DNA from 3 places in the Pseudoalteromonas thalassia genome. Region 1 is predicted to be linked to each of the others. Evidence: predicted binding sites of a transcription regulator. Region 1 holds the regulator's gene; each other region holds the start of a gene.
What was found. The regulator sigma-54, encoded in region 1, starts transcription at its own class of promoters, with help from an activator protein. The targets are predictions, from matches to a motif close to GTTGGCACGNNNNTNGNNT.
Positions count from the first base shown of each region.

Region 2: AAEU31_RS00640 (FlgO family outer membrane protein) is a predicted target of sigma-54. The motif match lies at 1,283-1,301, and genes of this name have one in related genera.
Region 3: AAEU31_RS16835 (BON domain-containing protein) is a predicted target of sigma-54. The motif match lies at 1,762-1,780, and genes of this name have one in related genera.

Region 1 covers NZ_JBMMUE010000012.1:42,340-45,621, reverse strand. The annotation lists gene lptA (lipopolysaccharide transport periplasmic protein LptA) at 1-401, shown strand, start outside; gene lptB (LPS export ABC transporter ATP-binding protein) at 398-1,123, shown strand; gene AAEU31_RS14400 (RNA polymerase factor sigma-54) at 1,241-2,737, shown strand; gene hpf (ribosome hibernation promoting factor) at 2,764-3,051, shown strand; gene ptsN (PTS IIA-like nitrogen regulatory protein PtsN) at 3,055-3,282, shown strand, end outside.
Region 2 covers NZ_JBMMUE010000001.1:131,433-134,714, forward strand. The annotation lists gene AAEU31_RS00630 (SPOR domain-containing protein) at 87-479, shown strand; gene AAEU31_RS00635 (SPOR domain-containing protein) at 618-953, shown strand; gene AAEU31_RS00640 (FlgO family outer membrane protein) at 1,334-1,927, shown strand; gene AAEU31_RS00645 (FlgO family outer membrane protein) at 1,942-2,616, shown strand; gene AAEU31_RS00650 (FlgO family outer membrane protein) at 2,620-3,273, shown strand.
Region 3 covers NZ_JBMMUE010000016.1:48,998-52,279, reverse strand. The annotation lists gene AAEU31_RS16845 (VOC family protein) at 1-277, shown strand, start outside; gene AAEU31_RS16840 (LiaF domain-containing protein) at 829-1,485, opposite strand; gene AAEU31_RS16835 (BON domain-containing protein) at 1,815-2,384, shown strand; gene AAEU31_RS16830 (YqaE/Pmp3 family membrane protein) at 2,442-2,600, shown strand; gene AAEU31_RS16825 (hypothetical protein) at 2,855-3,064, shown strand; gene AAEU31_RS16820 (methyl-accepting chemotaxis protein) at 3,049-3,282, opposite strand, start outside.

The sequences.
Region 1 (3,282 bases):
TAAAAGATGGCGTTGGTATATTTGAAGGCAATGTCGAAATTATACATGGTAACCGCCGGATCACAGCCGAACGCCTTGAAGCCCATGGTGGTGATACAGAAGGTACTGTTGAGTTAATTATCGCCACAGGTAAGCCTGCTTATTTTGAAGAAAAGCAAGCAGATGGCACGGTAATGAGCGCCAGTGCAGAAGAAGTTCGCTACGACGTAGCCAAGCGCTTCTTAACTTTAAATGGCGAAGCCGAAGTGACTCAAGCAGGCCAAAAAGTAACAGCGAAAAGCATTACTTATGATATGGCACAACAACTAATTAGCGCAGAAAAAGACGAAAACTCAACAGACCGTGTACACACAATCTTAGTGCCTGTTGACAACAAACAAGACGATAAAGGCCAACCATGAGCACATTAAAAGCAGAGCTTTTAGCAAAAAGTTATAAAGGCCGCCAAGTTGTCAAAAATGTGGGTCTTGAGGTTGAAGCGGGCAGTATCGTTGGTTTGCTTGGCCCAAATGGCGCAGGCAAAACCACCACTTTCTATATGATTGTTGGCTTAGTACCTAGCGATAAAGGCAAGATCAGCATTGATGATAATGATATTACACTTTTGCCAATGCATAGCCGAGCACGTTTAGGGATTGGTTACCTACCACAAGAGTCATCTATTTTTAGAAAGTTAACGGTTTATCAAAACCTAATGGCTATTTTAGAAACGCGTAAAGATTTAAATAAACAAGGCCGAGAAGAAACACTCAACAACTTACTTGATGAATTTAGTATTCAGCATATTCGTGATAGTCAAGGTATGGCCTTATCTGGGGGCGAGCGTCGTCGCGTAGAAATTGCTCGGGCATTAGCCGCAAACCCTAAATTTATCTTGTTAGATGAGCCTTTTGCTGGTGTTGATCCTATTTCAGTGTTAGATATAAAGAAAATTATTGAACACTTAAAAAATCGTGGTATTGGTGTATTAATCACTGACCATAATGTTAGAGAAACCCTTGATGTTTGTGAAAAAGCCTACATTGTTTCTCATGGGGAGCTAATTGCATCAGGAACACCTGAGCATGTTTTAGCTGACCAAACCGTACGCGATGTGTATCTAGGTGAGCAATTCAGGCTATAACCAATAAGCCACCATCTAGCGCATCTGCTAAACTAAATAACAATGACAATAAATCGATATAAATTTACCTGTGACTGCACAGGTGTCGATAACACATAAAAGGATTGTTAGGGATACATGAGGCAATCATTACAGCTGCGCATGGGCCAGCAACTTACAATGACTCCACAACTGCAACAAGCAATTCGCTTGCTGCAGCTTAGTACATTGGATCTCCAGCAAGAAATTCAAGAAGCACTTGATAGTAACCCTCTGCTTGAAGTGGAAGAAGCAGATTACAACGATGAAAACATTGGTAAGAACGAGCAAAAAGCTGAATCTGATGATACTCAGCTAAGTGCATCGGCCGAAGAAGCGCCGAGTGAGTACGAACAAGAAAGCAGCGATGCCCTTAACAAAGACACCGTTAGTGACGATTTAGCTATGGATGTGACATGGGATGAGTACATGAGTGCAGCCCCATCAACATCATCAGGTCCAATGCCAGAAGATGAGTCAATTTATCAAGGTGCATCGACTGAAACCCTCCATGAATACCTTATGTGGCAATTACAACTCACACCATTTAGCCCAACCGATGAAGCGATCGCTGTCGCCATCGTAGAGGCAATTGATGACTCAGGTATTTTAACTGTTAGCTGCGAAGACATAGTCGAAAGTTTTAATCAAAATAATGATGAAGAAGAAATCGAACTAGATGAAGTCGAAGCGGTCTTAAAGAGAATACAGTTGTTTGATCCAGTAGGGATTGGTGCCCGTAGCTTACAAGAGTGCTTATGTATCCAGCTTCGCCAATTCGATGCGAGTACGCCGTATTTAGCTGAAACTAAAATGGTTTTATCTGAGCATATTGAATTATTAGCAAGTCGCGACTATCGCACTTTGATGAAAAAGACTAAGCTTAAAGAAAGCGAACTAAAAGAAGTAATGACGCTGATCCACAGCTTAAACCCTAAGCCAGCAGACAGCATAGTTCGCGAAGAGTCTGAGTACGTTATACCCGATGTATCGGTTAAAAAAGTTAAAGGTCGTTGGGTCGTTGAACTAAACCCAGATTGTATGCCAAAAATTAGAGTGAATAGCCAATATGCAGCTATGTCACGCTCAGTAAAATCGAGCAGCGATAGCCAGTTTATTCGCTCTCATTTACAAGAAGCTAAATGGTTTATTAAAAGCTTAGAGAGCCGTAACGATACACTTTTAAAAGTGACCAATTGTATCGTACAGCAACAACAAGCATTTTTTGAACATGGCCCAGAAGCCATGAAACCAATGGTGCTGAACGATGTCGCAGAAATGGTCGAAATGCATGAATCGACAATTTCACGTGTTACAACACAAAAATACATGCACACCCCTCGCGGGATTTTTGAGTTGAAATATTTCTTCTCAAGCCATGTCAGCACAGAAAACGGTGGTGAGTGTTCATCAACAGCAATTCGCGCTTTGATCAAAAAGCTTATCGCTGCAGAAAACTCAGCTAAACCATTGAGTGATAGTAAAATTGCAGATATATTGGCTGAGCAAGGAATTAAAGTAGCTAGACGCACAATTGCAAAATATCGAGAGTCTCTAGCGATACCTCCGTCTAATCAGCGTAAGAGTTTGATTTAGACGTTTTACATAGAAGGAAAATGCTTATGCAACTAAATTTAACTGGTCGTCATGTAGAAATCACTGATTCATTAAGAGACTATGTAAACAGCAAGTTTGCAAAACTAGAAAGGCATTTTGACCACATTAATAATGTACATGTCATTCTAGATGTAGAAAAATTAAGCCAAAAAGCAGAAGCAACTTTACATGTAAATGGAGGCGAGCTCTTTGCCTCAACTGCACACCAAGATATGTATGCAGCCATTGACTCGCTAATCGATAAACTAGATCGTCAAGTCATTAAACACAAAGAGAAATTAGCTCGACACTAAATTATGAAACTTAGTTCACTTACTAACCAGGACTGCAGCAAAGCTGCGGTCCTTTTTAATAGCAAAAAAAGAATCCTTGAATATATCAGCGAGCTGGCTCACCAGCAGCTTCCTCATTTATCTCAACAAGACGTCCTTGATGCCTTACTCAATAGAGAAAAATTAGGCAGTACAGGTATTGGTCGTGGCATTGCTATTCCACATGGCCGCATGAGTGGTGCAGAGCAACCA
Region 2 (3,282 bases), on a different contig from region 1:
CGTGTTTGACTGTGTCAGGTTGCAATAATACGACAACCTCTTTTCTTTCCCCTAAACAATGGCCTTTATTGCACCTTGTGCAATTGTTGAGTCAAAATATTATAAAAGTAGATAGCTCTCCCTCTTTAGTTAACCAACACGCAGCGCTTGAAACAGTTCCTGCTGGTTCATTGAATAGCACGTTAATTGAGCAACCGTTTAAACATGAATATGCTTTTGCTGTGCAGCTTGCATCGGTTCAATCAAAGCCATTACTCGCTTATTCTGTTAAAAAAATGACCAAGCATGCCCCCAATATTTTTCAAGGTGAGCCTATTTTAAATATTGAAACCGCTACTGTTGAGCAACACACGTTTTATCGTCTTAAATATGGTGGTTACAAGTATTTTAAAAACGCGCAAGCAGACTGCGAAGCCATAAAACGTCAAGGGATCGATTGCTTTGTAAGCAAGTACACGGATAATCGCGTTTACTTTTAATGTAATTCTTTTTAACTGGGTTGGCATTTTGTTTGCTAGAATTTATGCCTATTTTTTAGAGTTGACGTTTACATGATTTTTTTTACTCTTCTTAGGCATTTGTTCATTATCTTAAGTTTATTAACTTTGTCAGCGTGTATGATGACGCAAGAGCAAGATGAGCCTGTTTACACTAAGCAGAAAGTGCAACCTGAGCTCGCTACTGACAATAATCAAGCTGCAGGTGTGCAGCTGGGGCTATATTTGTCAGTGAATAAAGTGAGTCATCAAGTATTGAAGCTAAAACATGATTATCCTAATGCTTTACAAGGGCTTAGTTTTCGCTTTAAACAGCGTGATCAAAAGGGAGTCACTTTGTATGCGCTGCGTGCAGGACCTTTTAAAAACTACAGCCAGGCCAGCGCTTTTTGTGAGATTGCTAAAAAAATGGGTCAGTCATGTGTAACTGCAACATTTGTTGGCGAGATGCTTTAACTATTGCTTTTTGTATTAAATAATAATCGCAGCTACTTTGCTCTGCAAATTAACAGCCTCACATACTCGGCCTGAGTAGCGATTATAAACAGCAAGCAGACTTATCATTAAAAGGCTTATTCGCTTAGATAAATACCAACCCGAAATACAGAAACCACCCATGAGGATAAGCCTGAAGCTAGCTGCGTTAAAAATTACTTATTTACGATTGTATGGATGCAGAGGGTAGGGCGATGCAAGAGCAACTGCCAGGAATAGCTAAATAACCAAATTGGTATCAGAGTTTCTCGTTTCTAGACGATCAAGGTAAATCTCGCCAATAATAATAGTTAGGCATAATTATTGCTTTGTATTTGTCATGTTGAAAGAGGATGGCAAATATGCGTCTGTTAGTTTATTTCGTTTTTTTAGTGTTAGTGGGTTGTAGCTTAACCGAAGAGCAACAAAAAACGCCCCCTAGAGAAACGCCAAAATCACCGATGGCTCCTTATACAGTGCATCAATATGTTACTGATTTAAGTAGTCAGTTAAGTCGTATTCAAGGCCCTTACAAAGGTAATGCGCGCATTGCTGTTACGAGCTTTTACATGGCAGATGGCCTGGGGACTAAGTTGGCGCAAGATCAAGGCAGTGGCTTGAGTCAGCAAATTCAAGAGAGCTTACTTACGCAATTTACCCAGCTAGGCTTTCATACTATCGAATATCGACTAGAAAATACTTTAAATTTGCAGCCAACGGCCGATAGTGTACTTAGTCGCGATATAAAAACCTTACGCCAACGTCAGAATATTGACTTTGTTATTACCGGCACACTTACCCGGCAACAACATGCCTATATAGTGAATGCTCGACTCGTCAATACAAAAGATCAGCGTGTTGTATCTGCGGCAAGTACAGAGATCCCGATAAACGTTATGTGGGGAGCTGAAAAAGTACAGCAGCGTAATGGTCAGTTGTATCGAAGCGAATATTAAGAGGAATTCAATTAATGAAACGTTTAATTTTAAGTATGTGTTTGCCTATGGGATTTGGTTGCTCTTCGATGCTTGCTAGTGATACACCTGAACAGCACGATGAACCACAGCTAATGGCTCAACGAGAAGTGGCTGCACCGCATAGTAACGACAGCGTATTTCAAACTAATCAAGCCGTGTTAAACAACAGTAGTTTTACCGCAGCGCCAACTCGTAAAAATATCAATCATTATGTACGTGGCATCATGCAAGACTTAGTTGAAAACTTGCAATATGTGAACGATAAAACCCCCATTGCTGTTTCAAGCTTTGTGTATCTTGATGCTGACTACAACTCAACCACGTTACTAGGTAACCAGCTCGCTGAAAGTTTTATTCACGAACTGCATACCTTTGGTGTACCTGTTGTCGATTTCAAAACGACCGATTACATGCGTGTAACGCCTAGTGGTGATTATGTATTTAGCCGAGATTATTTAGAGCTTAACCAAGACCAAAACTTTAATTATGTGCTAGCCGGCACCCTAGTTAACCATCAAAGCGGGGTACTGGTGAATGCTCGTATCGTTGGTTTGGCAAGTAAAGCCGTGGTGGGATCTGCACAAGGGTTTATTCCGCAATCTGTGGTCGATGCCTTAGATAGCACCAATCGTAGCGATGGAATAATGCTAAAACAAGCAAGTGAGTAAGGTATGAAAGGTATTTTCTTAGCATTCATATTATTAGCGTTGTCAGGTTGCCAATTACTTGCTGAGCAAGGCGAGGCAAATCAAAGCACGGCTAACACCACATCATCACAAGCTGATTACGTTGCTATGTTGCAAGAGCTCGAGCAAAAAGAGTCGCAACAAACTAACGAAAATCACCGCTTATTTGTGCCTTATCAGCATCATAAAACGCTGGTTAATTATGTTGAGCAAATGGCACTAGAATTAGTTGATACCATGCAGCAAGAAAGTGAGTTAGGTATTGCAATAACGACGTTTGTCGATCTTGATACAAGCTTAAAAAGCAGCTCGCAACTTGGCAATCAAATCGCCGAGTCTATGATGTATCAACTACAAAAGTTTGGTTATGGGGTTGTTGATTTTAAAGCGATGGATGTGATTAACGTAACCGCCCGCGGTGATTTTGTTATGTCGCGTGACGTTGAAGAACTTGCAGAGCGCCGTATCGCTAGCCATGTGTTAGCAGGCACACTAATCTATCGAACCAATGGTGTAGAAGTAAATGCCCGAGTAGTGAATTTAAATTCCAAACTCGTTGTTGCTAGCGCGCAAAAAGTGATCCCGTACTTTGTACTCAAAAATGAGTCGATTCAATTCGCAACAGCCAAACTAAATTAGCAGCTTTTT
Region 3 (3,282 bases), on a different contig from region 1:
TGGTGATGATTACCAATATCTTGCTCTGAGCGATAACGGTGAAGACGAAAACCGTGATTTAGCAGGGCACCAAGTGGGCCTTGCTCATTTTGCTTATGTGACAAACGATATTAATGCCGTAATTGAACGCTTGGTTGACGCTGGTTATGAAATAGATAAACAGGGTCCAGAAAACCCATATCGTAAAAATGTATATTTTATCGATCCCGCAGGTTTTGAAGTTGAGTTTGTAGAGTATTTCAGTGATATACCGAGTGAAAGGAATAATGACTTGTAGCTAGAGCTGTCAGCTTTTAGCTGTCAGCTTTCAGCTGTCAGTTTTGAGCCGAGCGGTGTTGTTTTAGGCCTTTACCAAAGGCCTGCCTAGTAAGAGGTACTTTAGTGCTGAAAGTATTTGCACAAAGAGAAGTGAATGAGAAGAGAATGAGGGAACCTCAAGATCATTTTTTACTTCCTCTAAAGCGCAGCGCCTCTTGTCCTCTTTGTGCGATTAAATGTCTTTGATGTGGGGGTGAAGTTTAGTGAGCTTTCAGCTGTCAGTTTGAAGCCGAGCGGTGTTGTTTGTAGGTCAGGTATTGATTGATGGAATAGCGTTGTATGTAAGACGCGTCAAGCAAGCGTGACGCCTACGGTGTAGGGGCCTTTTAATGCCGAACAGCTTTACTTTATTCACGGCTAAAGCTGTTCCCACGTTTGACGTAGGCGTGAAATTTATTTCGCGCGCATTCTTGTAGGTCGTGCTTTAGCGCGTCATTGATGAAACGTATGCAATATCTTGTCGCCATAAATGACGACCTACATTAACATAATCGCAACTCGCAACTTTTACTACATCTTATTCATCTCTTTCCAACTGGCTTTTAGACTGTTGGCAAAGCTGATGAACTTTTCTTTCATGGTACGTTTAACTGAAATCTCGACTGAGCCTAGCCATACATTACCTTCAATGGTAATGGTTGGGCCTTGGCCTTTATTTAAGGCGACTGATCTGTTCTCTACACTGCCAATAACGCTGAACAGCTTTGATACCACATTGACATGTTCTGGCACATAGATTTCGTCGTTACCTAAAATACAGTTCACGTAAATAGTGACATGTTGGTGCTGGAAAATCGCTTCGCTAAAATCTAGCTCAATTGAACCTAAGCAATTTGTAAGGTGAATTTCTTTTGGCACTACCCACTGGCCGCTGCGCTCATTTGAACCCAAAATGCTACGAAGCTGCAGACTTTCGTTATCGCTGCTGTGGCCATAATGAGGTTTAAATTGCGCATGCTTTTGCGATTTGTAGTCAATATCAGCTTTTAGCTCTAAGTCAGCAACAAGTTCAACGAGTACTTCGTTGCTGGTGGCTTCCATTGCTTGGTCTAAGCGGCGTTCAAATGCTTCAGCTGAAATAACAGCATGACTGTAGTTATAAATGAGTTGATCAATTACTTCTTCTCTTACTTGATCGATTGGGCGATCTTCAAGTTTAACGGCCATGTTAGTTCCCTGTTGTGATTATCAAAGTGATTTTTATGTTATTCGTAATAAAGCAAAGCTTAGGCCAAATTTTATTTTACTATAAATCAATATGTTGTGTTTTGTAGTGTCAACGTTACTTAGTTAAATTAACCACAGATTAATAAAATCAGCAACTAAATGGTTATTTTTGCAACATAGTGAACTTCTTACCGAGCAGCCTGTAAATCTTTACCGAATTGAATATAAATAGTCGCTGAATTAAGGTTTAAGGTGTTGAAATTAAACAAATAAATAGTTGGCATCATAGTCGCATTAGTAAAAGTGTCTTAAATCAAAAGGAGAAGATTATGAACACTTTTAACAAATCTATGATTGCCGCTTTAGTAATTGGTGCAACAACAAGTATGTCAGCTCAGGCAAGCAGTTGGGAAAATGAAAGTAAAGATGCTTGGATTGATGGTAAGGCAGAAACTGTGCTTCTTATGAACACAAACCTTAACAACTTTGACATCAACACTGATGTAAGGAATGGCAAGGTTGTACTTACAGGTAAAGTTGATAGTGAATTAGATAAAGAGCTTGCTGAAGAGCTTGTTCTTAGCCTAGATGGCGTTAGCTCTGTTGATAACAAACTAACGGTTGTTAAAAACATGAAGGCTAAGAAAATGAAAGCAGATAAAGCTGATTCAACTGAAAGCGATTTAACAGATGCGAAAATCAGTACTGTAATCACAACACGTTATTTATTTAACTCAGAAGTAGGTGGTACAGACATAGATGTTGATACCGATAACGGTGTAGTAACACTTAAAGGTACCGTTGAGTCTGATGCTGAAAAGCAATTAGCAATCAGTATCGCTGAAAACGCTGAAGACGTTCGCAAAGTAATCGATGAATTAACGATTGTTGCTGAATAACAGCAAGCCTAAATTAGCCCAGCTTTGGCTGGGCTAATAGATTTCAAGGAGTGAGTCATGGATTTAATACGTATTATTTTATCGGTTTTAATTCCACCTCTTGGCGTATTTTTACAGGTAGGTTTAGGTGCGCAGTTCTGGATTAATATTCTTTTAACCTTATTAGGGTACATTCCAGGTTTGATTCATGCTGTGTATATCATCGCTAAGCGATAATTACCTCATTAATCAGCAAGGATGAGTCAGGGAACACAGCAAGGAGCAGCTGTAGGAGTAAAGGACGATAAACCGCAAGGAGTTTACAGTATGGACAATGTAGCACAGCAAAAAGGACAGCAAGGAAGTAACAAAGCGTTATGGAGTAGCGCACAATGGCAACGCTTTATGGATAAAGTGAACGGAGATGACAGCAAGGGATAAGTTCAGGCTTGGAGCCAAACAGGATGAAGCTAGCGTAAGGAGGTGACTATATGGAACAAGTACAAACGCAACCAACACAAGGATTGACCGACAAAGGAGTTGCTTTATGGAATAAGCAACAGTGGCATGAATTTATGGAACACGCGAAAGCGGTTGCGCCACGATTAACAGGGAAGGCTGACGATAAAAACCCGATGTCATCTTCAGGTGACATCGGGTTTTTAATAACTTCGGCAATTTATCTTTATAACTTAAACTGATTTACTGTCTTATTTAAAGACGCTGCCAATTCATTTAAATCACGTGCTTCATCTGCCAATTCATGAGCATGATCCGCAGTGCTATTAACAAGGTGGTTAATAGCCGCCAGGCTATTATTAATATCTTCTGCAACCACAGTTTGCTGTTCTGTTGAAGTCGCAATTTGATGACTCTGATCTTGTACATTTGTCACTGATTGCGCGATATCTTGCAGTGC